One region of the Acidovorax sp. LjRoot194 genome, then DNA from elsewhere that is predicted to be linked to it. Evidence: riboswitches for the same ligand, from Rfam matches in the RefSeq annotation. Region 1 holds a riboswitch; the other holds the start of a gene.
The links. Region 1 has a riboswitch for glycine ahead of ACSQ3N_RS23720 (D-amino acid dehydrogenase). Riboswitches for the same ligand answer to the same signal wherever they lie in the genome.
Positions count from the first base shown of each region.

Region 2: it holds a riboswitch for glycine, as region 1 does, so the genes downstream of both, gcvT (glycine cleavage system aminomethyltransferase GcvT) here and ACSQ3N_RS23720 (D-amino acid dehydrogenase) in region 1, are expected to answer to the same signal.

Region 1 is NZ_CAXUQB020000001.1:5,234,879-5,249,045, forward strand. It holds gene ACSQ3N_RS23665 (helix-turn-helix domain-containing protein) at 1-440, shown strand, start outside; gene ACSQ3N_RS23670 (TetR/AcrR family transcriptional regulator) at 937-1,857, shown strand; gene ACSQ3N_RS23675 (DUF2867 domain-containing protein) at 1,854-2,429, shown strand; gene ACSQ3N_RS23680 (ABC1 kinase family protein) at 2,431-3,798, shown strand; gene ACSQ3N_RS23685 (DUF6463 family protein) at 3,776-4,234, shown strand; gene ACSQ3N_RS23690 (hypothetical protein) at 4,231-4,614, shown strand; gene ACSQ3N_RS23695 (YXWGXW repeat-containing protein) at 4,794-5,267, shown strand; gene ACSQ3N_RS23700 (YXWGXW repeat-containing protein) at 5,442-5,897, shown strand; gene ACSQ3N_RS23705 (Bug family tripartite tricarboxylate transporter substrate binding protein) at 6,104-7,111, shown strand; gene ACSQ3N_RS23710 (NAD(P)-binding domain-containing protein) at 7,163-8,698, shown strand; gene ACSQ3N_RS23715 (CMD domain-containing protein) at 8,747-9,949, shown strand; glycine riboswitch at 10,139-10,259, shown strand; gene ACSQ3N_RS23720 (D-amino acid dehydrogenase) at 10,353-11,669, shown strand; gene ACSQ3N_RS23725 (c-type cytochrome) at 11,772-12,188, opposite strand; gene ACSQ3N_RS23730 (sulfite oxidase) at 12,185-13,405, opposite strand; gene ACSQ3N_RS23735 (rhodanese-like domain-containing protein) at 13,640-14,167, shown strand, end outside.
Region 2 is NZ_CAXUQB020000001.1:2,583,570-2,597,736, forward strand. It holds gene ACSQ3N_RS11590 (acyltransferase family protein) at 1-1,104, opposite strand, end outside; gene ACSQ3N_RS11595 (MerR family transcriptional regulator) at 1,154-2,251, opposite strand; gene ACSQ3N_RS11600 (FKBP-type peptidyl-prolyl cis-trans isomerase) at 2,263-2,667, opposite strand; gene gcvP (aminomethyl-transferring glycine dehydrogenase) at 3,370-6,279, opposite strand; gene gcvH (glycine cleavage system protein GcvH) at 6,354-6,728, opposite strand; gene gcvT (glycine cleavage system aminomethyltransferase GcvT) at 6,834-7,976, opposite strand; glycine riboswitch at 8,032-8,167, opposite strand; glycine riboswitch at 8,181-8,271, opposite strand; gene ACSQ3N_RS11620 (TRAP transporter large permease) at 8,313-9,608, opposite strand; gene ACSQ3N_RS11625 (TRAP transporter small permease) at 9,605-10,117, opposite strand; gene ACSQ3N_RS11630 (TRAP transporter substrate-binding protein) at 10,235-11,209, opposite strand; gene ACSQ3N_RS11635 (Lrp/AsnC family transcriptional regulator) at 11,758-12,216, shown strand; gene ACSQ3N_RS11640 (LysR family transcriptional regulator) at 12,318-13,223, shown strand; gene ACSQ3N_RS11645 (putative hydro-lyase) at 13,732-14,167, shown strand, end outside.

The DNA.
Region 1 (14,167 bases):
GCCAGTGGACGCTGGAGCAGGTGACCACCACCTACCGCCTGTCCGAGGCCGAAGGCATCAAGTACCTGGCGCAGCTCGACCGCATCGGCATCATCGAGCTGCGGCCGCTGAACCGCTACCGCCTCAAGCTCGCCAAGACCTTCCGCTGGCGGCCCCACGGCCCGGTGATGAACTACTTTCGGGAGCACGCGCTGCTCGACTACTTTGCGGGCGGCTTCGACGGATCGGGCGAAGGCGTGCTGCTGGTGCACGGCACCATCAGCCGGGGCCTGGCCCCCGCCTTCATGGAACGCATGCAGCGCGTGGCGCAGGACTTTGCGCAGCAGCACCTGGCCGACCAGAAGCTGCCGCCGCGCGAGCTGGAGGGCTACACGCTGCTGCTGGCGATGCGCAGCTGGGAGTTCGAGGCGTTCACTGGAATGCGCAGATTGCCCCTATGAAGAGTTGCCCCCCTGAGCCGCTGCGCGCCTTCCCCCCGAGGGGGATGCACCCGGTGGCCCGGCAGAGCCGTTTCCACGGGAAGGATTGGTAGTCCCCCTGAGCGGCTGCGCCGCGCCCCACAGGGGGACGCGCCCGGTGGCCCGGCAGAGCCGGTTCCACGGGAAGGATTGGTAGTCCCCCTGAGCGGCTGCGCCGCTTCCCCCGCAGGGGGACGCACCCGGTGGCCCGGCAGAGCCGGTTCCACGGGTGCATTGGCGTGGGGGCGCGCCGGTTTATGGGGGTAGTGAGCGTCGCACGGCGGGGACCACAGGTCAGACACTACGTTTGCTATATTTTTAATAGCTTCTTGCGCTTTACCAGTCGGCGGTAGAGGGCAAAACGATGCTCAAAACGCTGGTTCTGACAGCACTGGATGCCCATTTCGGGCGCTGTTGACTCTTTAATGTGAATCCACTATTCTTTAAATCGTCAATTCGACGAATTTAAAGATAGCAAATGAAAACCACCCGCCAGCAGCAAGACGCCACCCGCCGCCAGATCGTGGCCAGCGCGGTGGACCTGATGACCCGCCAGGGGTTCGACGGCACGACGATGAAGGACATCGCCCGCGCTGCCGGCATTGGCGACGCCACGATCTACAAGTACTTCCCCACCAAGGACCGCATTGCGCTGGGGTACCTGGACGAGGTGGTGCATGCGTCGCTGGCCGACACGCTGCAAGCGCCCGGGTTCGCGAGCTACAGCCTGCAGGAAAAGCTGCAGCGCCTGACGGACGCGGTGCTGGAGCGCCTGCTGGCCGACCGCGAGTTCGTGGCCGAGATGCACAAGGTGGCCCGGCGCTCGCCGCTGGCGCTGATGGCCGAGCCCCTGCCGGCGCGTGCCGCGCTGCGCGATGCGGTGGCGAGCTTTCTGGAGGCCGCGGAGGCCAGCGGCGAGATCGAGCCCTGCGACTTCAAGGGCCTGGCGGGTGGGCTGTACACCGACTACCTGGGCGGTGTGGTGGCCTACTGGCTGGCCGACGAGTCCGACGGCTTTGCCGACACCACGCAGCTGGTGGACCTGTCGCTGGGGGTGCTGGTGCTGACGCTGCGCACAGGGCTGGTGGGCCGGGCGCTGCAGCTGGGCGGCTTTGTGCTGCGCAGCCAGATGGCGCGCTTCATGCAGCGCGGCAGCGGGCTGGTGGGCGTGCTGCGCGCGGCGCAGCAGACGCTGGACGACATGGGCACCGTGCCCGTGCGCCGCGCAGCTGCCACGGCGCCCGCAGCGCCGCCTCCACCCGAGACGGCTGCCGAGCCGAAGCCCCGCAAGGCGCGCACCAAGGCCGGTGGCCCGTCACCCGCGGCAGCCACCCCGGCAGACGTTGCCCCTGCAACCGCCGCCGCCCCAGTCCGCCGCACCCGCAAGGCCGCACCATGAGCACAACCGCCACTCTGCGCACCGTGCACGCGGTGCCCCTGCCCGAAGGCACCGTGATCCACGCCGCCCTGCCCGGCGCGCAGTACGCCGACGCATACCAGACACCCGACCCGCACCCCAACGCCAGCGCGCTGCAGGCATGGCTCGACATGGTGGCGCGCACACCCCACTGGACGCGCGCGCTCATGGCGGTGCGCAACCGGCTGGTGCGGCTGGTGGGCCTCAAAGACGTGGGCCAGCTGCACGATGTGCACGACCAGCGCAGCGGCCCACACGCCGACCCGCGCAACGCCGCCAGCTACCGCCAGGGCGACCGCGTGGGCATCTTCATCCTGCGCCACCTGGGCGAGCGCGAGGTGGTGATGGGCCAGGACGACAAGCACCTCGATGTGCAGGTGTCGCTGTGCAAGCGGCTCGTGGCCGGGCAGCCCATGCTGGTGCTCAGCACCGTGGTGCACATCCACAACACGCTGGGCCATGCCTACATGGCGGTCATCACGCCGTTCCACTGCGCCATCGTGCGGAGCATGCTGCGTCGCGTGGCGGCCGTACCCACACGCACCGGGCACTGACATGGCCCGCAACACCCCGCCCCGCACCAGCCGCCTGGCGCGCGGCGCCATCACCAGCGTGGCCGCGGCGCGCATCGGCCTGGCACGCATCGGGCACAGCGTGCGCGCGCCGTCCGAGCAGGCGCAGGCCGACCATGAAGCGGCGCTGGGCCGCATCCTGTTCGGCGCGCTGGGCCAGCTGCGCGGCACCGCCCTCAAGGTGTCGCAGATGCTCAGCATGCACCCCAGCCTGCTGCCCGAGGGCGTGCGCCGCGAGCTGGCGCGCGGCCAGCACCAGGCGCTGCCGCTGAACCGCGCGCTGGTGGGCCGCGTGTTCCGCCAGGCGTTCGGGCAAGAGCCCGAGGCGCTGTTCGACCACTTCGAGCCCACGGCGTTTGCCGCGGCCAGCCTGGGCCAGGTGCACCACGCCCAGTTGGCGGGCCACGGGGCGGTGGCGGTGAAGGTGCAGTACCCGGGCATCGCCGCCACCATCGCCAGCGACATGCAGCTGATGCGCACCGCGCTCAGGGCGCTGGCGCACACCGACATGCCCCTGCCCGCCGCAGGCATCGTGGACGGCGTGATGGACGAGATCGAGGCCACACTGCTGCGCGAGGTGGACTATCTGCAAGAGGCCGAAGAGCTGGCCTGGTTTGCCCAGCACGCTGCCTGGCCTGGCGTGGTGATGGCGCTGCCCATCGCGTCGCACACGCGCGCCCAGGTGCTCACGCAGCAGCACCTGCCCGGCCTGCACCTCGATGCCTGGCTGGCCACCGGCCCCACGCAGGCGCAGCGCAACCAGGCCGGGCAGCGGCTGTGGGACTGGTACCTGCACTGCATCTTTGCGCTGGGACGCGTGCACGCCGACCCGCACCCGGGCAACTTTCTCTTCATGCCGGTGGGCGATGGCGACTGCCACCTGGGCGTGCTGGACTTCGGCTGCACGCGCGCGCTGTCACCCGCATTTCGCGCCGGCGTGCAACAGGCCTGGTCGGCGCTGCTGCAGCCTGCCAGCGCCGCGCGGGACCTGCAGGTGCTGCAGGCCTACCAGTCGCTGGGGTTGGTCGGCAGTGGCCTGAGTGCACAGGAGTTCAGCGCCACCATGCCGCTGCTGGCAGGGATGCAGGACTGGCAGCTGGAGCCCTTCACTGCCGAGGTCTTCGACTTCCGCCACAAGCAGCCGCCGCCGATGCCCACCGCCGAACAGCAGCGCGTGCTCGGCCGCCACATGGCGGGCGTGCCGCCCGAGATGCCGTCGTTCGAGCGCCTGTGGATGGGGCTGATGCACCTGCTCACGCGCCTGGGCGCGCAGGTGCGCACCACCAACCCCTGGGTCCACAGCCTTCCCCTCACTACAGGCCACGCACATGTCACCACCACTCGCCGCTGACGGCCCCGTGCAACCCTCGCTGCGCCACCGCTGGAAGGGCCCATGGCTGCTGGCCGTGGCGGCCCTGCACATGGGCTATGCGTTCGTGGTGTTCACCGAGCCCCTGCGCGAAATCCTGCGGCGCGGCGTTTTCGCCAGCGTCCGGAACGACCCGCTGCTGGGCGCCGTGGTGTGGTTCGTCCTGTTCGGCGTTCTGTTTGCGCTGCTGGCCTGGGTCGTGCTGCAGCTCGAACGCCATGGCGGAGCAGCGGCCGCCGCCACGCAGCGCCCGCTGGGCTTTGGTTTGTTGGCGCTGGCATTGCTGGGCATCGTGCTGATGCCGCCGTCCGGCTTCTGGCTGGTGCTGCCGCCTGCGCTGGCGCTGTGCGCAGCGCAGCCTCCGCCGCCAACGCCGTCCACCGTTTTCACGCCGGACTCACGAAAGACCGCTTCATGAACATCCTCTTCATTGTGGCGGCCGGGGTGCTGGCCGTGGTGGCCCTGGCGCACTCGGTGCTGGGCGAGATCATGGTGTTTCGCAGCCTGCGAACGCGGGGCGTGGTGCCCACTGCGGGCCGCCCCGTGCTGCGCGAGCCTCAGGTGCGCATTCTCTGGGGCACGTGGCATCTGGCCACGGTGCTGGGCCTGGCCTTGAGCGCACTGCTGTGGCGCCTGGGCACCTCGCCCTGGACCGACGCCGCACTGGCCGCGTGGGTGGCCGATGTGGCGGGCGTGGCCACCCTGGCCAGCGGCCTGCTGGTGTTCTACGCCACACGCGGCAGGCACCCCGCGTGGGTGCCGTTGATGGCGGTGGCCGCACTGGTGTGGTGGCGCTAGCGCGCACGGTGGGTGCACTGCACAAACCCGCAGCGTGACGTGGTTCACGCTGCCCGTGCTGCAGCCCGAGACAGGAAACACAACTTCACAAGACTTCGCAAATGGACTACACCGGCTTGACGCAAGTTGAGCACTATGAAGTCCTCGGTTCCGCAAGGAATCATTTTGAGGAGATCGTCATGGCCCGTAATGCACTCGCCGCTGTTTCCATCGCCCTGTTGTCGCTGGGCGCCGCAACGGTAGCGCAAGCACAAAACAGTGCCACTGTTGTCTTTCAATCGGGGCAGCACCAGTACCACTCAGGTGCGCCCGTCGTGGTCCACGGCGCGCCCGTCCTGGTCCAGTACGGCCCCCCACCACCACCCCGCCACGAAGTCGCGCCGCACCCCCGCCGCGGCATGGCATGGGTGCCCGGCCACTGGGAATGGCGTGGCAACCGCCACGTGTGGATGCAGGGCTACTGGGTGAAGGCCCGCCCCGGCTACGCATACCGCGAACCCCGCTGGGAGCAGCACGGTGACCGCTGGGAAATGCGCCGCGGCGGCTGGGACCGCGATGGTGACGGCATCCGCGACCGCCGAGACCGAGACCGCGACGGTGACGGCGTACCGAACCGCCACGACCGCCGCCCCGACAACCCCAACCGCAACTGACCGGTAACCCATCCTCGGTAAATCATCCTGCGTGACGCGACCTGCGCCACCCAGGATGTCCCACCCCGATCCACAGCATTTTTGTGGCCGGTGTGTGCCCCCCACAACGCGGATATCTACAACGCCGCGATGTGCATCACCGGCATGCCACCGTCCACCCACCGGAGAACAACAATGAAACATACCAAGACACTGTCCGCCGCTTCCATCGCCCTCGCATCGCTGATGACGCTGGCCACCGCCCATGCTGCCACCCCTGGCGTGGTGGTGGCGCAGGGCCATTCCGACCGCGGGTACCAGCAAACGCAGACCTACCAGGTCATCCCCGCGCCCCCAGCGCCTCGCCGTGAAGCCGTGCCACGCCCCCGCCGTGGCCAGGTGTGGGAAGAAGGCCATTGGGAGTGGCGTGGCAACCGCTACCAGTGGGTGCGCGGCCATTGGGTGCAAGCCCGCTCTGGCCACCAGTACCGCCAGCCCCAATGGGCCGAACGTGATGGCCGCTGGGAATTCCAGCGCGGTGGCTGGGACCGGGACGGTGATGGCGTGTCCAACCGCAATGACCGGGACCGTGATGGAGACGGCGTCTCCAACCGCCGCGACCAGCAGCCCGACAACCCACGCCGCAATTGATGGACGACGGACCGCTGATCCGCTGATCCACTGACCGGCTGATCGCAGCCCCGCAGCGCGGCGTGCCTGGCACGTCGCGCTGTTGCGTTTTCAACGGCACTGCGCAGCCGCCCGGACTGTGCTGCCATATGCATATACGACGTCGCACATGTTGGATTTCCCACAATAGCGCATCCCTGCTGCACACCCCATTGAAGGATTTCCCCATGCGCGCCCTGCCCTCTCTCCGCTGGATTCCAGCCGTCGCGCTCGCCTGCGCTGCGTTGCTCGCCACCACTGGCGCACACGCCGCCGGCCCCGCCACCTGGCCCCAGCAACCCATCACGCTGATCCTCGGATTCCCGGCCGGGTCGGGCGTGGACGTGATCGCCCGCTCCGTGCAGGAGCCCCTGGCCCAGCGCCTGGGCCAGCCGGTCATCATCGACTACAAGTCCGGCGCGGCCGGCAACATCGCCAGCGAATACGTGGCGCGCGCCAAGCCCGACGGCTACACCTTCGCCTTCGGCACCGCGGCCACGCACGGCAGCAACGCCGCGCTGTACAAGAAGCTGCCGTTCGATGTGGAAGAGGACTTCGTGCCCGTGGCGCCGCTCATCGATGTGTCGAACGTGCTGACCATCAACCCCACCGTCATCGACGTGAAGACGCTCAAGGAGTTCGTGGACCTGGTCAAGGCCAACCCGGGCAAGTACAACTTTGCGTCTACCGGCAACGGCGCGGGCACGCACATGGCGTTTGCCGAGTTCAACGCCCGCTTGGGCCTGAACATGGTGCACGTGCCCTACAAGGGCGGGCCCGAGGCCATCGCGTCGGTGGTGCGGGGCGAGACCTGCTGCATCATGAACCAGGTGCAGACGGTGTTGCCACACTACAAGGCCGACAAGGTGCGCCTGCTGGGCGTGACCACCGCCAAGCCGGTGAACGCCGTGAAGGAAGTGCCGACCATCGCATCGAGCGGCCTGCCGGGCACCAAGGGTTTCGACAGCTCGATCTGGTTCGGCATCTTCGCGCCCAAGGGCACGGACGCGGCCATCGTGAAGAAGCTCAACACCGCCGTGCGCGAAGTGCTGGAGCTGCCGGACGTGCGCGCCCGCTTCGAGGCCAACGGCAACACAGTGCGCATCGAAACACCCGAGCAATTCCGCCAGACGGTGCACACCGACCGCAACAAATGGGCCCAGGTGGTGAAGGACGCGAAAATCAGCATCGACTGAACTGCGGGCTTCGCACTGCGGCACCACCGCCGCGGGCAAGCCTTTGACTCCATGCCACTGAACGAAGAAACCAACCACACCTCCCCAGCCGGCACCGGCCTGGCTGTGCTGGAACAGCGCCTGAAGGACGACCTGTCCATGCTGGGCTGGCCGGCACGCAGCTGGGTGCCGCAGCGCACCTACGCAGGCCATGCCGTGGTCGATGTGCTGATCATCGGCGCGGGCCAGGCGGGCCTGGCGGCAGCGGCCGCGCTGGCGCAGCTGGGCATCCGCGCCGTGCTGCTCGACCGCGCGCCGCGCGACCATGAAGGCCCCTGGGCCACCACCGCGCGCATGGAAACCCTGCGCTCGCCCAAAGAGCTGACGGGCCCTGCGCTGGGCCTGCCCAGCCTGACCTTTCGTGCCTGGTTCGAAGCGCAATGGGGGCGTGCCGCCTGGGCTGCGCTCGACAAGATTCCGCGCCTGCAGTGGATGGACTACCTGCGCTGGTACCGCCGCGTGACCGGGGCCGACGTGCGCAACGAGCATGCTGTCACCGCCCTGCGCCCGCGGGCCGATGCGCTGGTGGAGGTGGACGTGCAAAGCACCGGCGGCCCCCGCACATGGCTCGTGCGCCGCGTGGTGCTGGCCACCGGCCGCGACGGCCTCGGCGGCCCGCAGATCCCGGCCTTCATGCAGGGCGTGGACCGCAGCCGCTGGGCGCATTCGTCGGACGTGCTCGACTACGCCACGCTGCGCGGCCTGCGCGTGGGTGTGGTGGGCGCGGGTTCATCCGCCATGGACAGCGCGGCCACGGCGCTCGAGAGCGGCGCCGCCAGCGTGGACCTGCTGGTACGCCGCGCCGATCTGCCCCGCATCAACAAGTCCAAGGGCTCCGGCGTGCCGGGCCTCACCCACGGCCACTACGACCTGCCCGATGCATGGCGGTGGCGCCTGCGCCACTACATCAACGTGCAGCAGGTGCCGCCGCCGCACGGCAGCACGCTGCGCGTGTCGCGCCACCCCAATGCGCATTTCAACCTGGGCTGCCCGGTGGAGCGTGTGGAGCAGCAGGGCAACACCCTGCGCGTGGCCACGCCCAAGGGCACCTTCGTGCTCGACTTCCTCATCGTCTCCACCGGGTTTGCCATCGACTGGCTGCAAAAGCCCGAGTTCGCGCACATCGCACCGCACGTGCGCGCCTGGAGCCAACGGTATCAGCCTGCACCGGGCGACGAGGACCAGGAGCTGGCCGACTCGCCCGACCTGGGCCCGGTGTTCGAGTTCCAGCCAAAGACCCCCGGCAGCTGCCCGGGCCTGGAACGCATCCACTGCTTTTGCTACCCCGCAGCGCTGTCGCACGGCACGGTGTCGGGCGACATACCGGCCATCAGCGATGGCGCGCGGCGGCTGGCCCAAGGGCTGGCCAGCCTGTTCTACCGCGAAGACGTCGAGCAGCACTTTGCCAACCTGCAGGCCTATGCCGAGCCCGAACTGGTGGGCGACGAATGGACGGCGGCTGATACGGCGCAGCGCGTCGAGCAGCTGCAGACCCAGCCCCACGTCTCGCCGAACGCCCAGCCCCTGCCCCAACCCGACCGCGCCTGACGCGCCCGGCCGCCTGCGCGCGGCCTCCTCTTCTGGATTGCACACCCCATGACCACCATCCCTGACACCACTGCCACCACGTCCAGCGAAGACACCATCGACACCCTGCTCGCCCTCACGCCCGAGCGGCCCGCGTTCGCCACGCGCCACGCGCGCGACAAGGTGGCCGTGGCCACGCAGGGCTGCTACGACGCCCTGTTCAGCGCCGACCTGTCCGGCACGCTGACCCACACCGAGCGCCTGTGGGTGGCCAGCGATATCGCCGAGGCCAGCGGCATGCCCGTGCTGGCAGCGCATTACCGCGACCAGGTGCTCAAAAGCACCGCCCATACCGTGCTCTCGCAGCCGCTGCAGGAATTGCTGCAACACCCCGGCAGCACGCCCACCGATGCGCGCCTGCAGGCGGTGGCCCAGTTCACCCGCACGCTCGCCACCCACCCGGACCGCAGCGACCGCGCCGCCCTGCTGGCCCTGCCCGCCGCCGGCCTGTCGGTGGCGGACACGGTGCTGCTGGCGCAGCTCATCGGTTTCGTGACGTACCAGCTGCGCTTGGTGGCGGGCTTGGCGGCGCTGGACGCGCTGGGTGGCGAAGGCGATGCGCCGCCCGCACCGGACACCGCCGAGGCCGCGCCCTTCGTGCACCCTGCCAACCTGCCCGCCCCCGGCGAACCGCTGCGCCTGAACGGCTACACCAGCGAGACGCTGGGCTGGGCCTCGTGGCTGGAGGTGGTGGACCCCGCCACCGCCACGCCCGAGCAGCAGGCGGTGCTGGACCTGAGCCACCCCAAGGCGCGCAGCTCGGATTTTTACCTGCTGCTGGTGCACCAAGCCCGTGTGCTGTCGGAGCGCTCGCAGGCCTTCAACGCCATCATGTACGCGCCCGGCGGCCTCTCCCGCGCCGAGCGCGAGGTCGCCAGCACGGCGGTGTCTCGCGCCAACGGCTGCGTGTACTGCGCCTCGGTGCACGCCCAGCGCTTCGAGCAGCTGGCGCGGCGCAACGACGTGATGGCGCAGATCTTTGCCGACCCCGACCAGGCGGGCACCAACGCCCGCGAGCGCGCCATCGTGCAGGCCGCGCTGGCGCTGACGCGCAGCCCCGGCAGTTTCAGTGCGCAGCACCTGCAGCCGCTGCGCGCGGCGGGCCTGTCGGACCTGGATATCCTGGACGCGCTGCACGCGAGCGCCCTGTTCGCCTGGGCCAACCGCCTCATGCTCAACCTGGGCGAGGCCGTCTTCCCGCAGGGCGCCTGAACCGCTTCGGGCCGGCTTCAGCGGTCCGTTGCATCAGCAAACGTTGCGGTGCATTAGCGCTCGCGGCCCGGCCATGTGCGCGGGGCCGCCCCTAGAATCCGCCCAGCAGGAGAGCACGGCGGGCACCACCCGCTGCTGCACCGAAGGCGCAAACTCCCATACACGCTCAGGTCCCGTACTGCCCATTCATCAAAGCCGTCTGGAGAGCCGCCCCACCCCTTATCGGCGTGGTGGCGCACCGAAGGAGCAAACCGCACGCCATGTGGGCGCGGCGGTGAATCTCTCAGGTACCAAGGACAGGGGGAGCGGCAGCCTGGCAGACGTGCGCCAGCTGCATTGCTATTGAATTCATAGCTGGTAGCGCACGCCTGGCAGGCGGTAGACCTTCAAAAGGTTCTGAACCATGCGCGTGATCGTTCTTGGCGCCGGCTTGCTCGGCGTGACTTCGGCTTACTTCCTCTCGCAACTCGGCCACGACGTGACCGTCATCGACCGCCAGGGCGCGCCCGGCGCCGAGACCAGCTTTGCCAACGGCGGGCAGATCTCGGTGAGCCACGCCGAGCCCTGGGCCAACCCGAGCGCACCGCTCAAGGTGCTGCAGTGGCTGGGCCAGGAAGACGCGCCGCTGCTGTTCCGCCTGCGCGCCGACATGCGCCAGTGGCTCTGGGGCCTGGCCTTTCTGCGCAACTGCACGCCGGCGCGCACGCGCCACAACATCGAGCAGATCGTGAGCCTGGGCACCTACAGCCGCAGCGTGCTGCAGCAGCTGCGCGCGGCCACCGGACTCCAGTACGACCAGCGCACGCAGGGCATCCTGCACTTCTATACCAATGCCAAGGAGTTCGACGGCGCCCTGGCCCCCGCCGAGCAGATGCGCGCCCTGGGCTGCGAGCGCCAGGTCATCAGCGCCGACGAGGCCGTGCGCATCGAGCCGGCCCTGGCCCATATCCGCCCACAGCTCGCGGGCGCCACCTTCACCGCCGAGGATGAATCGGGCGACGCGAACCAGTTCACGCGCGCGCTGGCCGCCCTCTGCGAGGCGGCGGGCGTGCAGTTCCGGCTGGGCCACCACATCACCGCGCTGCGCGAGGCCGGGGGGCGCATCGACCATGTGGAGGTGACCACGCCCGAAGGCCGCTTCGAGCGCGTGCAGGGCGATGCCTTTGTGCTGGCCATGGGCTCGTTCAGCCCGCTGCTGGCGCAGCCGCTGGGCATCCGCCTGCCGATCTACCCGGCCAAGGGCTATTCGGTGACCATGCCGGTGAAGGATGCGGCCAAGGCCCACCAGGTGAGCCTGACGGACGACGAGTTCAAGCTCGTGTTCTCGCGCTACACCAGCGCGCAGGGCGACCGGCTGCGCATCGCAGGCACGGCGGAATTGAACGGCTACGACCGCCACCTGAACCCAGTGCGCTGCGACGCCATCGTGCGCCGCGTGGAGCAGCTCTTCCCCGGCGCGGGCGACGCCAGCCAGGCGCAGTTCTGGACCGGCCTGCGCCCCGCCACGCCGAGCAACGTACCGCTGATCGGCAAGACGAAACTCGCCAACCTGTTTCTCAACACCGGCCACGGCACGCTGGGCTGGACGCACGCCTGCGGCTCAGGCCAGGCGCTGGCCGACATCGTGAGTGGGCGGGTGCCGCAGGTGGACTTCGACTTTCAAGGCCTGGAGCGCAGCCCGCGCCCTGCGGCGCTGCTGCCGACGCGCACCACGGCCTGAGCACAGAATGACCACGGCGCGCGGCCCGTTGAGGCCGCGCGGCAGTCCTGTACGGCCATGAAAAAGCACTGAGGGCTACAACCGAATGCCGCCGTACCTCGTCTACTTGGCAGCCCCGGTGGCATGCGCCACAAAGCTCGCCACGGCCTTCATGTCCTTCTCGCTCATGCGCTCGGCATACGACGGCATCACGCCGATGCCCGCCTTCAATGCCCGCAGCACGCGCGGCGCATCGGGCTTGAGCTCGTCGAGCACGGGGCCCACCTGGCCTTCGGCACCGGCGGCCTGCAGCGTGTGGCACACGGCGCAGGCGGGCTGGATCTTGGTGAACAGCTCTTTGCCGCGCGCCAGCTCGGCGGCATCGGCGGCCCAGCTGGTGCCTGTCGACAGCAACAGCAATGCCAATGCGAGGTCGCGCCCCAAAGCCAGTGCCGCCGTGGATCTGGCTGCGCCAGTCCACCGGTGGCGTCTCCCTCCAGGGGGGAAGGCGCGCAGCGCCTCAGGGGGGAGCTTTTTCATGCTGCCGTGATCGTCACGGCGTGGTCGCGCCAGCTGGCGTTGTTGTAGCCGCCGACGTTCTCGTCACGCTGCTCACCCTGCACCGTGCCTGCCATGTCGGTGGCGCGGCTGGCCAGTACATGGGTGCCCGCGCCCAGTTGCACGGGCAGCACGAACTGGCGCCAGGCGAACTTGCCCAGGTCGGGGCCGATGAGGCGTGCGGCCTGCCAGGTCTTGCCGCCGTCCACCGACACCTCCACGCCCTTGACGGCCTGCGTGCCGCCAAAGGCCACGCCGTGCACCTGCACCAGGCCGGCCTTGAGCGTGCCCTTCTCGGGCAGCGGGCCGTTGATCCAGGACTTCACACCCATCTCCCACACCGAGGGCTGGTCGGGCGCGGCCTTGGTGCCGGGGGGCGACATGCGGTAGCCGTGCGACATGATGCGTGCCTGCGACTGCGCGCTGGTGAACGCCACGCGCTTGACGTACTTGATGTTGTTCACGCCCTGGTAGCCCGGCACCACCAGCCGCAGCGGGCCGCCGTGGGCCAGCGAGATGGGCTCGCCATTCATCTCCCAGGCCAGCAGTGCATCGTCGGTGGCCTTGACGGGCACCGAGCGCTCCACCAGCACGGACAGCGGGTCCACGCCCTCAGGCAGCTTCTCGCCGCCCGTGCCGGTCAGGTACACCGCGCCATCGGCCAGCCCGCCCAGGGCCGCCACCACATTGCGCAGCGGCACGCCGCTCCACACCACGCAGCCCGCCGCGCCCACGGCCCAGGGCGTGCCGCTGGGCTTGCTGGGGAAGAAGCCGCGCCCGTTGCCCGAACACTGCAGCACGGTGGCGACGGTTTCCACACCCAAAGTCTTGAGCTCGGCCAGCGTGAGGCTGCGCGGGTTCTTCACGCCCTCGATGGCCACGGTCCACGCGTCGCGGTCGTTCAGGATGGCTGCGTCGGGCGCCGGCAGGTTGTTGCGCACGTACAGCTGGTTCGATGGCGTGATGACGCTGGTGCCGAACGCGGAGCGCTTGGTCTCCAGCGTGCTGCTGCTGTGCACGATGAGCGCGTCGGAGGTCTTCCACCCCGCGTATGCAGGCAGCGGCTTGGCGGCGGCAGCAGTTGCTGCTGCGGCCTGGGCTGCAGCGCGGCCGCTGAAGCCGGCCAGGCCGATGGCGCTCAATGCGGCGGCGCTTCCGGCCAGCAGGTGTCGGCGCGGAAGAGTCATCGATTCTTTCATGGGTCAATCTCCGGAAAGTTGTAAACCAATCAACACAAACAGCTACATGCCTGGCGCGGTGCATCAAGCTCCCGGCGCTCTGCTCAGCAATAGTTGCCGCATTCTGTGCGCCACACACCCACCTCAGACGCCTTCATCATTGTCAAAAGATGTAATAGTAATAAGCATATGGAAACATTCGTGCATCCGTAAAGGGTCTGCGGCATATTCGGCTGAACACAGAAGGGGGCCGGCATGAACCGCTACAGGACTTGCATCGACATCGGAATGAGGCTGGGGGTGGCGCTGCTGGCTGGCGCGGCATTTCATGCGCAGGCGCAGCTCACGGCGCTGGTCGCGGTGGAGCCCACCGCTAAGAAGGCGGCGCACTCCATTCTGCGCAGCGCGGCCGAAACCGGGCTGGCCAAGGCCGCCGGCCAGGCCGTCACGGTGACCACCAGCGAAGACCTGTCCGACGTGATGCGCGCCACGCGCAGTGCAGGCTTCGACATCTTCATCGGGCCGCCCCAGGTGGCTGCGTCGGCCCTGCAGCGCGGCTACGAGTTGGTGGGCGCCACGCAAAAATCCGACAAGTACCTGCTGGTGGGCGTGCAGCAGGTCGACGCCGTGGCGGCCATGAAGGGCCGCCGCCTGTACCTGCCGCAGCAGGACTCGGTCTACACCTACATGGCGCGCGGCATGCTCAACGAGGCGGGCTTGTCGTTCCAGGACCTGCGCAGCGTGCAGTACGAAAAGTTTCCCCAGGCAGGCCTGACCGCGCTG
Region 2 (14,167 bases), 2.7 Mb from region 1:
AAAGCCCACCGTCAGCGGCAGGTGCACCAGGTACACCCAGTACGCGCTGTCTGCCAGGTAGGCCAGCCAGGCCCGGGGCCGCGCCACATGCCGCAGAAACAGGCCGATGAGCGCAAAGCTCCACAGCCACGACGCCGCGTTGTAGGCCAGCGCCATCCAGAACTGCAGATGCCGGATGGCCGACACCGGCGCGGCCAGCACGTCGGTGAAGCCACCGGTCAGCAGCACCAGCGCAAAGGCCGATGCTTCGGGCTGGGCCAATATCTCTGACAGGAACCCGGTCACCACAAAGCACGCCAGCCCTGCAGCGGCGAACACCGGCCAATGCCTTTCGTAGCGCGCCATCAGCAGGCGCCGCTGGCTGTACAGGCACAGGCCGAACGCGTAGAACAAGCCGTTGTGCACCCATTCCGCCAGCGGCGGCAAAAACGACCCGCTCGGCGTGACGATGCCGTGGTCGTACTGCGCGCCGATCCACCCCAGCGGCAGCGTGAGCAGCACGCCACCCAGCGGCGATGCGCACAGCCATGCCACCGCAGCCTGCAGCGTGCGCTGCACCGCCTTGGGCAGCGCACGGGCCGCAGCCCACACCGGCGGGGTGAGCAAGGTCAGCCACAGCAGCATCCACAAAAACCACAGGTGCATGGTGGGTGGGCCCTGCGGCACATTGGGGCCGCGCGGCAGCAGGCTGCGGTCCAACCCCCAGACCCCCCAGGTGCCGTGCGCCATGCGGTGCAGGAACATCAGCCCGAGCAGCGCCGTCGCCATGAACAGCGGCGGCCAGAACACCACGAACGGCAGGCCCAGGCGGCGCACGCGGTGGCGGGCCATGCCGGCCAGGCCCCGCTGCTGCACCAGCAGCGCCACGAAGAAGCCCGCCAGGATGAAGAACAGCGGCATGCGAAACGCATGGATCACCGCCACCAGCAGGTCGGCCACCGGCGTGGACAGGTCGTCGTGCCACGGCAGGGGCGACGGTGCTGCCATGTACGCAATGGAGGCGTGCAGCACGATGCCCAGCCACATCATGGTGGCGCGCAGGTGGTCCAGCGCGTGCAGGCGCCCGGAGGCCGCGGCGGGAGAGGGGGAGGGGTCAGCAGTCATGTGTCGGTCAATCAAGAGACCGACTGTCAAGCCTCACGTTGCGTGAGGGTCAAGCGATTTTTGCTGCTTTTTTGCGTTGGGGTGGCGAGGACGCTTTCGCCGCCGTCTTCGCATCCGCTGCTGTGCCGTGTGCATGGGTGTGCGCATGACCGTGGGCCAGCGCGGCGTGCAGGTAGGCCCGCACGGGCGCGCTCAGCGGCGAGCCCGCCTGCAGCAAGGGCTCCTGCATCGACGCGGTGAGCAGCTTTTGGCGCAGTGCGGCGTCGCTGCGAGTCAGCTGGTTGAACAAGGCGTCCCAGTGCCGCACGGCGGCCGCACCGTCAGCGTGCTGCGGGGCCACGCCGCGCGCCAGCAGTTGCTGCACCCAGTCTTCCAGCGCCGCCCACTGCGTGTGGGATACATGACCCAGCGCGCGCAGGTCGTCGCGGGTCAGGTACTTGTCCAGCAGGTTCATGCGCAGCTTGATGGCCACTTCGACGTACTCGATCATCTCGCCCGGCGGCGCATGGTTGCGGCCATGGGTCGTGGGCTCGGTGCGGAACATGTGGCCCCAGCGCTCCAGCAGGTCCATGTCGCCGCCCATCCAGTGCAGCATCAGCGCCATCCAGCGGTATGCCAGCGCCTGCACCTCGGGGTCTTCGGGTGGCAACTGGCGGTCCATGGCACTCTGCACCAGCTCCTTCACCACCAGCCAATCGGACTCGATCAGGCTCCAGTTGGTGAAGATCTGCTTGAGCTCGGCCGAGCTGAAGTACTTGCCGTAGGTGGTCATCAGCGCCAGCGCTTCGAGCCAGTTGCCCATGTCGGGCTCGGCCCCCGCCATGAGCCCGTCGCGCAGCATGGTCAAGCGCCCCCGCAGTTCGGTGGCCTGCGATATCTGCTGGTCCAGCGCGCGGATCTGCTGGCCGATGATGCGTTCGGGCGCCATCGTGTCGCCCACCAGCAGGTCGCCGATGTCGCTGAGCGCCAAGCCCATCTGCCGCATCGTCTGGATGCCGTGCAGCCGCTGCACGTCGGCCTGGCTGTACAGCCGATAGCCCGCGTCCGACCGGCCCGAAGGCTTGAGCAGCCCGATCTCGTCGTAATGGTGCAGCGTGCGCACCGTGAGGCCGGTGCGCCGCGCGAGATCACCGACCTTCAGCAGCATGGGTCTTCTTCTTACTTGCGCACCGAGATCAGTTCGATCTCGAAGTTGAGCGTGCTGTTGGGCGGAATCACGCCACCTGCGCCCGCAGCGCCGTACGCAATGGCAGGTGGGCAGGTCAGCTTGGCCTTGCCGCCGGGCTTCATGCGCTGCACACCTTCGGTCCAGCAGGGGATCACGCGGTTGAGCGGAAACTCGGTGGGCTCGCCGCGCTTGTAGGAACTGTCGAACTCCTTGCCGTCGAGGAATGTGCCCTTGTAGTGCACCTTCACGGTGTCGGTGGACTTGGGCGAATCGCCTGAGCCTTCCTTCAAGGATTCAAACACCAGGCCGCTGGCGGTGGTGACGGGCTGGGCGGTTTGTGCCTGAGCAACTGGGGCAAAGGCAAGAGAGGCGAGCAGTGCGAGAAGAACACGCATGAAGAAAACTCCAGGAAAAAACAAAGGCCTGATGTTAGGGCCTTTCGCTTTTAGCGCATTGCATATTGCCGCAGTGTGTTTGACCCGTTGGTGAGTCTCACGGCGTCATGGCGACCCAAGACATGCGGTTGCTTGAGGTAGCAGAGGACCCAGTGATGCTGTTGGTATTTTTTCCGTCTGAATCGCTGATGGGGTTGGCGGAATTCCAGTCAGATTGAGCTCAGCGGACTCAATGCGCCACTCCGACTTGCGCAATGTGAAGTAGAGGATCTTTCTTGCGTAGAACTCAGTGGATTCATCTCCTGGCTTTGCGGGAGCCGTGCGACAGTTGAACCGTACCTCCATTTGAGTGCGATGGCGTTTTTTCGGACCCGACGAAACCTGCCGTGTCTCGCAAGTGGCGCGGACCCGACGTTGACCTTCGGCGATCGGAATATTCAATTCGAAATCGGAGTCGTGAAGGACGCTCTTGCAGGGCGCTACCAACGCGTGATAGCTGTCAGCCGCGTCTGCAATTGAAGTGATCGAGAGGGCAAGAAGCACAGTCAATGCGGTGAACGCGCAACGGAGCTTTTGGCCGTCCCGACAGACCGTTCGGATAGGCAAAACAGACGGTTGTGACTTACTCATTGTGTGAAGATGGTCTGCAGAATGAGAGTCCTTGTGATAGCCCAGGCTTGGGTGCGGTGCGCGATATTTGGCTTACGCCAGGTCACCTACCGGCACACAACTGCAGAACAGATTCCGATCCCCATACACATTGTCCACGCGTCCCACAGGCGACCAGTACTTACCTTGTCGCAGGGCCGCCACAGGGTAGGCAGCAGCTTCGCGCGTGTACGGGCGGGCCCACTCGCCGGTCAGAAGATTCTCCGCCGTGTGCGGCGCGTTCTTCAGCGGGTTGTTGTCCTGCGGCAGTTTGCCCGCCTCGATCTGGCGGATCTCTTCGCGGATGGCGATCATCGCGTCGATGAAGCGGTCGATCTCGAACAGCGTCTCGCTCTCCGTGGGCTCCACCATCAGCGTGTTGGGCACGGGAAAGCTCAGCGTGGGCGCATGAAAGCCGTAGTCGATCAGGCGCTTGGCGACGTCCTCGGCCATCACGCCGCTGGTCTCCTTCAGGCCGCGCAGGTCCAGGATGCACTCGTGCGCCACATGGCCGTTGGCGCTGGCGTACAGCGTGGGGTAGTGGTCCTTCAGGCGCGCGCTGATGTAGTTGGCAGACAGGATGGCCGTCTCGGTCGCGGCCTGCAGGCCTTCGGCGCCCATCATGCGGATGTACATCCAGCTGATGGGTAGCACAGCGGCGTTGCCCAGCGGGGCTGCGCTAACCGGGCCCACCTTGCCGTCGGCGGGGGACAGCGGCTGGTCGCCCTGGCCTGGCAGGCCGGGCAGGTAGGGCACGAGGTCTTCGACCACGCACACGGGGCCGACGCCCGGGCCGCCACCGCCGTGGGGGATGCAGAAGGTCTTGTGCAGGTTCAGGTGGCTCACGTCGCCGCCGAACTCGCCGGGGGCGGCCACGCCCACCAGGGCGTTCATGTTGGCGCCGTCTACGTACACGCGGCCCCCGTGGCTGTGCACCAGGGCGCACAGCTCCTTGACCTGGGTCTCGAATACGCCGTGCGTGCTGGGGTAGGTGATCATCACGCAGGCAATGCTGCCGCTGTGCTGCTCGCACTTGGCCTTGAGGTCGGCCAGGTCCACGTTGCCGTTGTCATCGCACTTTGTCACCACCACCTGCATGCCCACCATTTGCGCGCTGGCGGGGTTGGTGCCGTGTGCGCTGCTGGGGATGAGGCAGATGTTGCGGTGGCCTTCGCCGCGCGCCCGGTGGTAGGCCTGGATGGCCAGCAGGCCCGCGTATTCGCCCTGGCTGCCGGCGTTGGGCTGCAGGCTGATGCCGGCGTAGCCGGTGGCCTGGCACAGCCAGGCGCGCAACTGCTCGTCCAGCTCGCGGTAGCCGGTCTGCTGGTCGGCGGGCGCAAAGGGGTGCATGTGCGCGAACTCGGGCCAGGTGATGGGGATCATCTCGCTGGTGGCGTTGAGCTTCATGGTGCAGCTGCCCAGCGGGATCATGCTGCGGTCCAGCGCCAGGTCCTTGTCGGACAGCTGGCGGATGTAGCGCAGCATACCGGTTTCGGAATGGTGGGTGTTGAACACCGGGTGCGTGAGGTAGCTGCTGGTGCGGCGCAGTGCAGCCGGGATCAGCGGCTCGACGCCGTTCTCGAACGCGTCGAACGTGGGCAGCGCCTGGCCGTCCTGGGCGAAGACCTTCCACAGCAGCTCGATGTCCGCGCGCGTGGTGGTCTCGTCCAGCGAGATGCACAGGTACTCTTCAAAGTAAATGCGCAGGTTGGCGCCCGCCTGGACTGCGCGAGCAGCTATCGATTTGGTAGCATCACCGGTATGCAGGCTCAGCGTGTCGAAGGTGGCTTGGGGGCGTACCGGCGCGCCCAACTGCACCAGGCCCTGGGCCAGGATGGCGGTGTAGCTGGCCACGCGTTGGGCGATGCGTTGCAGGCCTTCGGGGCCGTGGTACACGGCGTACATGCTGGCGATGACGGCGGGCAGCACCTGCGCAGTGCAGATGTTGGACGTGGCTTTCTCGCGGCGGATGTGCTGCTCGCGCGTCTGCAGGGCCAGACGGTAGGCGGGTTTGCCGTGCACGTCCACACTCACTCCCACCAGGCGGCCGGGCAGGCTGCGCTTGAACTCGTCGCGGCAGGCCATGTAGGCAGCGTGCGGGCCGCCCGCGCCCATGGGCATGCCAAAGCGCTGCGTGGTGCCCACCACGATGTCGGCGCCGTATTCGCCGGGCGGCGTGATGAGCGTCAGCGCCAGCAGGTCGGCGGCCACAATGAAGGCGGCCTGCTTGGCGTGGGCTTTTTCCACATCGGCTCGCAGGTCTTCGATGCGGCCGCTGGTGGCGGGGTACTGGGCCAGCACGGCGAAGTAGTCGCCGGCCAGCAGGTCGTTCCATTCCTCGGCTGAGTTGGCCAGGCGCACTTCCAGGCCCAGGGGCTTGGCGCGGGTCTGGATGACTTCGATGGTCTGAGGGTGCGCGTCGCCCGCCACCACGAAGACATTGCTCTTGGATTTGACTGAGCGCCTGGCCAGGGTCATGGCCTCGGCGGCGGCGGTGGCTTCGTCCAGCATGGATGCGTTGGCAATGGGCATGCCGGTCAGGTCGCACACCATGGTCTGGAAGTTGACCAAGGCCTCCATACGGCCTTGCGAGATCTCGGCCTGGTAGGGCGTGTAGGCGGTGTACCAGGCGGGGTTCTCCAGAATGTTGCGCAGGATGACGCCCGGCGTGTGCGTGCCGTAGTAGCCCTGGCCGATGAAGCTGCGCAGGACCTTGTTCTTGCCCGCAATCGCCTTGAGCTCGGCCAGCGCTGCCGCTTCGGTGACGGGCAGGGGCAGGTCCATGGGCGTGGTGCGCGCGATGGAGCGCGGCACGATGCTTTCGATGAGGGCGCTGCGCGAGGCCTCGCCGATCACCGACAGCATGTGGGTTTCATCCGCAGCGTCGATGCCGATGTGGCGGGGCAGGAATTCGGTGGCGTTCTCGAGCGCGGCGAGGGAGGGCAGGGGGGCTTGGGAGGTCATCGGCGGCGGCGGCAAGGGCGGGGACACATGGCCCGGCAGGTGGCTGCCGGGCCGCGAAGGGAGGGGCAGTCCGATCAGGCGTTCTTGGCGAACTCGGCGTAGGCCGGCTCGTCCATGAGCGCGTCGAACTGCGTCATGTCGGTCACGTGGACCTTGAAGAACCAGCCAGCGCCCATCGGGTCGCTGTTGGCCAGGGACGGGTCGGCGCGCAGCGCCTCGTTCACTTCGACGATCTCGCCGGTGACGGGCATGTACACGTCGGCCGCGGCCTTGACGGACTCGACCACGCCGGCCACTTCACCCTGGGTGAAGGTGGTGCCGACGGCGGGCAGGTCCACGAACACCACGTCGCCCAGCGCGTCCTGCGCATGCAGCGTGATGCCGACGGTGGCGGCTTCGTGGTCAGAGATGTCGATCCACTCGTGGTCCTTGGAATACTTGACAGTCATGGGGGCTCCAGAAAAAGGGTTGTCTAAAAAAGTGCCGATGCCAGCTGCCACTGTAGCCGGGCTGGGGCGCAGGCGATGCAATGCGCGGCAAACGAATGCGGTGGTTCAGCCGCGGTAGTAGCGCGCGGGGGTGAAAGGCATGGCACGCACCTCCATCGGCACGGCCTTGCCGCGCACGATGGCGTTCAAGCGCGTGCCGATGGCCGCGAATTCAGGGACGACGTAGCCCATGGCCACGGGCTCGTTCACCGTGGGGCCGAGCAGGCCGCTCGTGACTTCGCCGATCTTCTGGCCGTCGGTACTCTGCAGTTCGGTGTGCTCGCGCACGGGCACGCGTTCCAGCGCCACGAGGCCGACGCGCTTGCGTTGCAGGGTGGCGGGGTTGTCGATCTGCGCGAGGATCTTGTCCGCGCCCGGAAAGCCCCCCGCCCGTGCGCCGCCGGTGCGGCGCACCTTCTGGATGGCCCAGTTCAGGGCCGCTTCGGGCGGGGTGGTGGTGGTGTCGATGTCGTTGCCGTACAGGCACAGGCCCGCTTCCAGGCGCAGCGAGTTGCGCGCGCCCAGGCCGATGGGTTTGACTTCGGGCTGGGCCAGCAGTGCGCGCGCCAGGGTGTCGGCCTGGGCTGCGGGCACCGAGATTTCAAAGCCGTCTTCGCCGGTGTAGCCGCTGCGGGTGACGAAGCAGTCGCAGCCCGCAATGTCGAACGCGCCGCCGGTCATGAACACCAGCTGGTCCACACCCGGCGCCAGGCGGGCGAGGGCGGTGACCGCCTGCGGGCCTTGCAGCGCCAGCAGCGCATGGTCGGGCATGGGCACCACCTGGCAGCGCTGGCCGATGCGGGCCTCTATGTGGGCGATGTCGCCCACCTTGCAGGCGCCGTTGACGATGACGAACAGGGTGGGCTCGCCTTCGACCGTGCCCTGGTTGAAGAACATCAGGTCGTCGATGACCGTGCCCTCATCGGTCAGCAGCAGGCCGTAGCGCTGCTTGCCCACGGGCAGGTCGATCACATCGACCGGCATCAGGGTTTCGAAGGCGGCCGCAGCGTCCGGGCCGACGAGCTTGAGCTGGCCCATGTGGGAGACATCGAACAGCCCCGCTGCGGTGCGGGTGTGCAGGTGCTCGGCCATGAGGCCGGCCGGGTACTGCACGGGCATGGAATAGCCGGCGAACGGCACCATGCGGGCGCCCAGCTCGATGTGCAGTGCGTTCAGGGGCGTGGTGAGCAGGGGAGCGGTGGCTGACATGGCGGGCTTCTCAGGACAAGGCAAATGAAAGCCGCAGCCTGTACCAGGCCACGGTATTTGCCCTGCTGTCCGCTTTACCTGAGAGATTCACCGCAGCGCCCTGGCTGGCCGTGCGGCTTGCTCCTTCGGTGGATGGGTGCCGCGGTGGGTATGGTGTGCCCGGCGGTCCATCTCTCTCCAGCAAGGAAACGCCCGCATCACTGCGGGCGGTTGCCAGTCCTTTTGCCTGAGCGTTCGGGTTGTCCCTGCGCCTTCGGCGGCCCCCGCGAAGGGGGCTCTCTCCTGACGGGCGCCAGTATATCCGCTGGCGCGTGGCACCCCCGCTGGAAAGCCCCGCTACTTGATGAACCCCCACACCTTCGGCAGCCAGGTGGACAGTTGCGGGATGAAGGTCAGCATCACCAGCACCACGCCATGCGCCCACAGGAAGGGCACCAGCTCGCGCACCAGTTGCGACATCGGCACGCGCGAGACGTTGCAGGTGACGAAGAGTAGCCCTCCGACCGGAGGCGTGATCATCCCGAGCGTGAGGTTGTAGATCACGATCATCGCAAAGTGCACCGGGTCCACGCCCAGCTTCACTGCCACGGGCGCGAGGATGGGCGCAAGCACCATCACCCCCGGCAGCGGCTCGATGAAGATGCCGAACAGCAGCAGGAAGATGTTGACGATGATGAGGAACATCCAGGGCGACAGGTTCATGCTGATGAGCCACTCGGCCATCTGCTGCGGAATGCCCTCGATGGTCAAAATCCACGCGAATGCGGCCGACAGCCCGATGATGATCAGCACCGACGCCGACAGCAGGGCCGAGCGCGCGAGGATGTCAGGCAGCGCCTTCCACTGCAGCGTGCGGTAGACGAACTTGCCGCACACCAGCGCGTAGAACACGGCCACGACCGAGGCCTCGGTGGGCGTGAACCAGCCCGCGCGCATGCCGCCCAGGATCACCACGGGCAGCAAGATGGCGGGCAGCGCCTTCCAGGTGGTGGTCAGGATCTCGGCCATGGGCGGCATCTTGCCGTCGCCCTTGTAGTTGCGCTTCTTCGACACATGGAAGTTCACGATGCACATGGCCACCGCGATCAGCAGGCCCGGCAGCAGGCCGGCCACGAACAGCGCACCCACCGACACCGTTTCATCCTGCAGCGCATAGATGATCATGATGATGGACGGCGGAATGATGGGCCCCACGATGGCAGTGGACGCGGTGAGCGCCGCTGCATACGAACGGTCGTAGCCCGCCCTGTCCATCATGCGGATCAGCATCGAGCCCGGGCCGGCCGCATCGGCCAGCGCCGAGCCCGAGATGCCCGAAAAGAACGTCAGCGACACCACGTTGGTGTAGCCCAGCCCGCCACGCTTGTGGCCCACAAACTGGCCTGCGAAGCGCAGCAGTACCTCGGTCAACGACCCGCCGCTCATGAGCTCGGCCGCCAGAATGAAGAACGGTACGGCCATCAGCGGAAAGCTGTCGATGCCGGTGAAGGTCTCCTTGAGCAGCACCATCAGCGGGTAGCTCTCGGCCAGGATCAGCGTGGCCGCGGTGGCCAGGCCCAGGGCAAACGCCACCGGCACGCCGATGGCCAGGAACAGGCAGGCCGAAACGATGAGGATGATGGACGCGCTCATAGGGAGGCACTCGCATTAGCGTCGAAGTGCTCATCGGCCGCGAAGGTGCGGTCGAGCACATAGCCACGCACGACGAACGCAAAGTGCACGATGAGCAACACCCCGCCGATCAGCATGGCGCTGTAGATGTAGGCGAAGGGCACCTGCGTCACGGCCGTCATCTGGAACATGGTGCGCTGCATGTACAGCCAGCCGTACCAGACCATGAAGCCGAAGAAAGCGAACAGCAGCGCGGCCACCACCGCGCGGATGGCAATGCCGCCGGCGCGGGGCAGGGCGTCCTGCAGGTTCTCCACCGCAATGTGGCCGCCGTAGCGCAGCACCGGGCCCGCGCCCAGGAAGGTCAGCCAGATCATCATGTGGCGCGAGACCTCTTCAGCCCACTCCAGCGAGTTGTGGGTTACGTAGCGCATGACCACGTTGGTGAAGATGATGATCGACATGGCCGCCAGCAGCAGGATCAGCGCCCAGCGGTTGGCGGCAAGGAAATAGCGTTCGAAGGCTTTCACGGTGTTGTTCTCGGTTCTGGCTGAAAGCGAAAAAAAACCGTTCGGGCTGAGCTTGTCGAAGCCTTGCGCGGCGCTTCGACAGGCTCAGCGTGAACGGTTGGAGTTTGTCTGCTCGGGTTAACGAACGTCCTGGATCTTCTTGATGTTGTCGGCCCCGAACTCCTTGGCATAGCCCACATACGCCGGCTTGAGCGCTTCGCGGAAGGCTGCGCCGTCCACCGTCTTCGTGACCTTCATGCCTTGCGATTCAAGCAGCGCTATGCCGTTGTTCTCATCGTCGTTGACCTTCTTGCGCTGCGCCACCGAAGCGCTCTTGGCGGCGTCGGTGAAGACCTTCTTGTCGGCATCGTTGAGCTTGTTCCACACCTTGGGCGAGAGCAGCAGAAGCGCGGGCGAGTACACGTGGCCGGTCAGCGACAGGTGCTTTTGCACCTGCGAGAACTTGGCCGACAGGATCACCGGGATAGGGTTCTCCTGGCCGTCCACCGTGCCCTGCTGCATGGCACCGAACAGCTCGGGGAAGGCCATGGGCGTGGGCAGGATGCCGAAGGTGCGGTAGCCGTCCATGTGCACCTTGTTCTCCATGGTGCGCATCTTCAGGCCCTTGGCGTCCTCGGGCTTGACGATGTCGCGCTTGCTGTTGGTCATGTGGCGAAAGCCGTTTTCGGTCCAGGCCAGCGCGATGATGCCCTTGCTCGGGAACTTGGTCAGGATGTCCTGGCCGATGGGGCCGTCCATCACCTTGCGTGCATGGTCGTAATCGCGGAACAGGAACGGAATGTCCACGATCTTCACTTCGGGCACGAAGTTGCCCACAGGGCCGGTGGAGGTGTTCACCAGGTCCTGCGTGCCGAGCTGGATGGCCTCGATCTGCTCGCGCTCGCCGCCCAGCGCCGAGTTGGGAAAGTACTGGCACTTGTAGCGCCCCTGCGTGCCTTTTTCGACTTCATCGCAGAACACCTTGGAGCCCACGCCATAGTGCGAATCGGGCGCCGTGGCGTAGCCGATCTTGAGCGTCGTGGTCTGCGCGCCGGCCGTGGCGATCAAGCCGAACGCAAGGCCCAGGCCCGCGGCGAGAGAAGTCAGTTGCATGGTGTCTCCTGTATATGTGGTTCTTGCCGTGGTCGCCTGCGTACCTGTCGCTGGAGGCTTCGCGCAGCCAGTGCCACGGACTCAAAAATTATGGCGCTGCAACATGCCGCAGGGCATCGGGGTTTGTGCTGGTAAGCGTGCTTACTAAACAAGGCAGTCGCCACGGGCTTCGCGGCACCAGTGCACGCGTCGCGCGGGCGACAGGACAGGTGAAGGCGGGCGGCGCCATGGAAGTCGGGCTGGCGTGCGGCGAGGTGCCGCTCTGATGGAGCGGCACCGGCCCGTGATGTGAGACTCCGCGGCGGGTGCCCGTGGCGCGGTGAGTCGGTGAAGCGCAAGGGCGTGTGCCGCCACTGCCGTCTTGCCAAGTGCCCCGGTCCGGCGGTAACCGGTCCGGGGCCCTGTCAGTTCGTGCGCTCCGGTAAGAACGCCTTGATGGATGAAGTATGCGCGGCAAGGCTCAGTAGTTCTTGCTGTTCTTTGCTTCAAAAGTCGGCTGTTGCAGAAAATCCTTCTGTATTTGCGCAGTTCAAGGAATAATCCGCAGCATGGACCGTTTAGACAGAAAAATTCTCGCTGTGCTGCAGGGCGACGCGCGCGCCAGTCTGCAGGAGATCGGGCAGGCCGTCGGCCTGAGCCCTTCGCCGTGTTGGGGTCGCATCAAGAAGATGGAAGAGGCCGGTGTCATCCAGGGCTACACCGTGCGGCTCAACCCGCAGGCGCTGGGCCTGTCCGACACGGTGCTGGTGCAGGTCACGCTCGACAGCCACTCGGACAACACGCTGGAGAAGTTCGGCGAGACGCTGGCCAGCATTCCGGAGGTGATCGAAGCCCACCTGGTCTCAGGCGACTACGACTACCTGCTGCGCGTGGTGGTCAAGGACACGCGCGACTACGAGCGCCTGCTGCGCGAGAAGCTCTACAAGATCAAGGGCATACGCCACAGCCGCTCGAGCTTCGTGCTGCGCACGCTGAAAAAGGCCGACATGCCGCTCTACGTGGACTAAGGCCTAAGGCGCTGGCACGTTCGCTGCTCTGCGGGCTGGCACAGGTGCAGAATCCAGCCGCCGCACACACCGTCCACACCGCCAGTACCGCGCCACACACCATGAACCTGCGTTTCGTCGAAGCCTTCTATTGGGTCGCCTCTCTGCGCAGCGTGACGCGCGCCGCCGAAAAACTGTTCCTCACCCAGTCGGCCATGTCCAGCCGCGTGGCGGCGCTGGAGGAAGAGCTGGGCGTGCTGCTGCTGGACCGCAGCGACAAGCGCTTCAAGCTCACGGTGGCGGGCACGCGGTTTCTGACCTATGCGAAGCGCATGCTGGAATTGCAGCGCCAGCTGAAGGCCGAGATGGGGTCGGGCGGGCCGATGGAGGTGTCCATCCGCCTGGGCGCGATCGAGTCGGTGCTGCACTCCTGGCTGATTCCGTGGATCGAGCAACTGCGCAAGGACAACCCGGCGCTGGAGCTCGAACTCACCATGGAAACCACGCCCGTGCTGCTGGACCAGATCCGCCGCGGCGCGCTGGACACGGTGTTTGCAGCGCTGCCGGCGTCCGCCGAAGGCATCCGCACCCAGGCCCTGGCGCCCATGGAGATGGTGTTCGTCGGCAACAGCAAGTTGCACCGCAAGCGGCGCTACGCGCTGGCGGATTTTGCCGAGATGGACATCCTGACCTTCCAGCGCGGCTCGCACCCGCACGTAACGTTGCTGGATGCGCTGCGCCAGGCCCAGGTGGAGCCGCGCCGCGTGCACACCATCTCGTCCATCTCGGCCATGGTGCAGTTGGTGCAGGGCGGCTTCGGCATCGCGACCTTGCCGCGCCACGCCGTGCAGCGGCTGCTGGCGTTTCCGGACCTGCGGGCGCTGGCCTGCGACACGGAGTTGCGGCCCTTGCCCATCCACCTGAGCTACCGCGAAGACCCGTCCACCCCGGTCGACAGCGTGGTGCGCTCGGCCATGGCGTTCCTCGAACTGCAGTCCGAACGCACCAAGGTGCGCGCCAAAACCTGAAGCCAAGCTGACGGACGGCGCGTCTCCCGCGTCGCCACGGCGGTGGCCTGCGCGCTGCGCAAGCCTTTGGGGTGCGCTGCGTGGCTGCCGCGCGCACTCTCCAATGGTCTCCATCGCGTTCCAGTGCCTGCTGTTGGTGCATGCCATCGGCACGCACAAGCCCGGGTGCGGCCGGCATCGTCTGGATGGCGCGCCATCACCATCGGCCACAAAAGCCCGCCGCACGGGGCTTGCGGCGGTATCGGCCAGGCGCGCGACGGTGCGGATTCCAGGGGCCTAGGGTTTTCACTGAGCACCAAGTTGGGTGAAGTGTGCTCCAGCGTAGTGCATCGAAAAAATCGATGAAGTGAGAGAAAATTTTTGAATTTGCCAGTGCTCGCACCCCGCCAACACAATCCTCCCATCGTCATGCATTTGACATTTTTCGATGCGAGGAAACACGGTGGAACCGGAAGCAAAAAACACACTGGCAGCCTTCGGCCCTGAGGGCCACGGCGACGCAGCCCATGTGCGCGGCGTCATTCGCAAAGGGCTGTGGACCCTGCACACCAGTGGCTTGGCGCATGGCCATGTGCAGGGCAACCTCGTCATCCTGCCCGAGGCGCTGGCCGGCGACTTCCTGCGCTTTTGCCAGCGCAACCCCAAGCCCTGCCCGGTGCTGGCCGTGGGCGAGCCCGGCCAGGTGGGCCTGCCCAGCCTGGGCGAGGACATCGACATCCGCAGCGATGTGCCGATGTACCGCGTCTGGCGCCACGGCGAGCTCAAGGACGAAGTCGCCGACATCACGGACCTGTGGCGCCCCGACCTGGTGACCTTCGTGCTGGGCTGCTCATTCTCGTTCGAGCATGCGCTGCAGGAGGCCGGCATCCGCCTGCGCCACATCGACGAGAGCCGCAACGTGGCGATGTACCGCACCAACATCGCGACCGAGCCTGCCGGTCCCT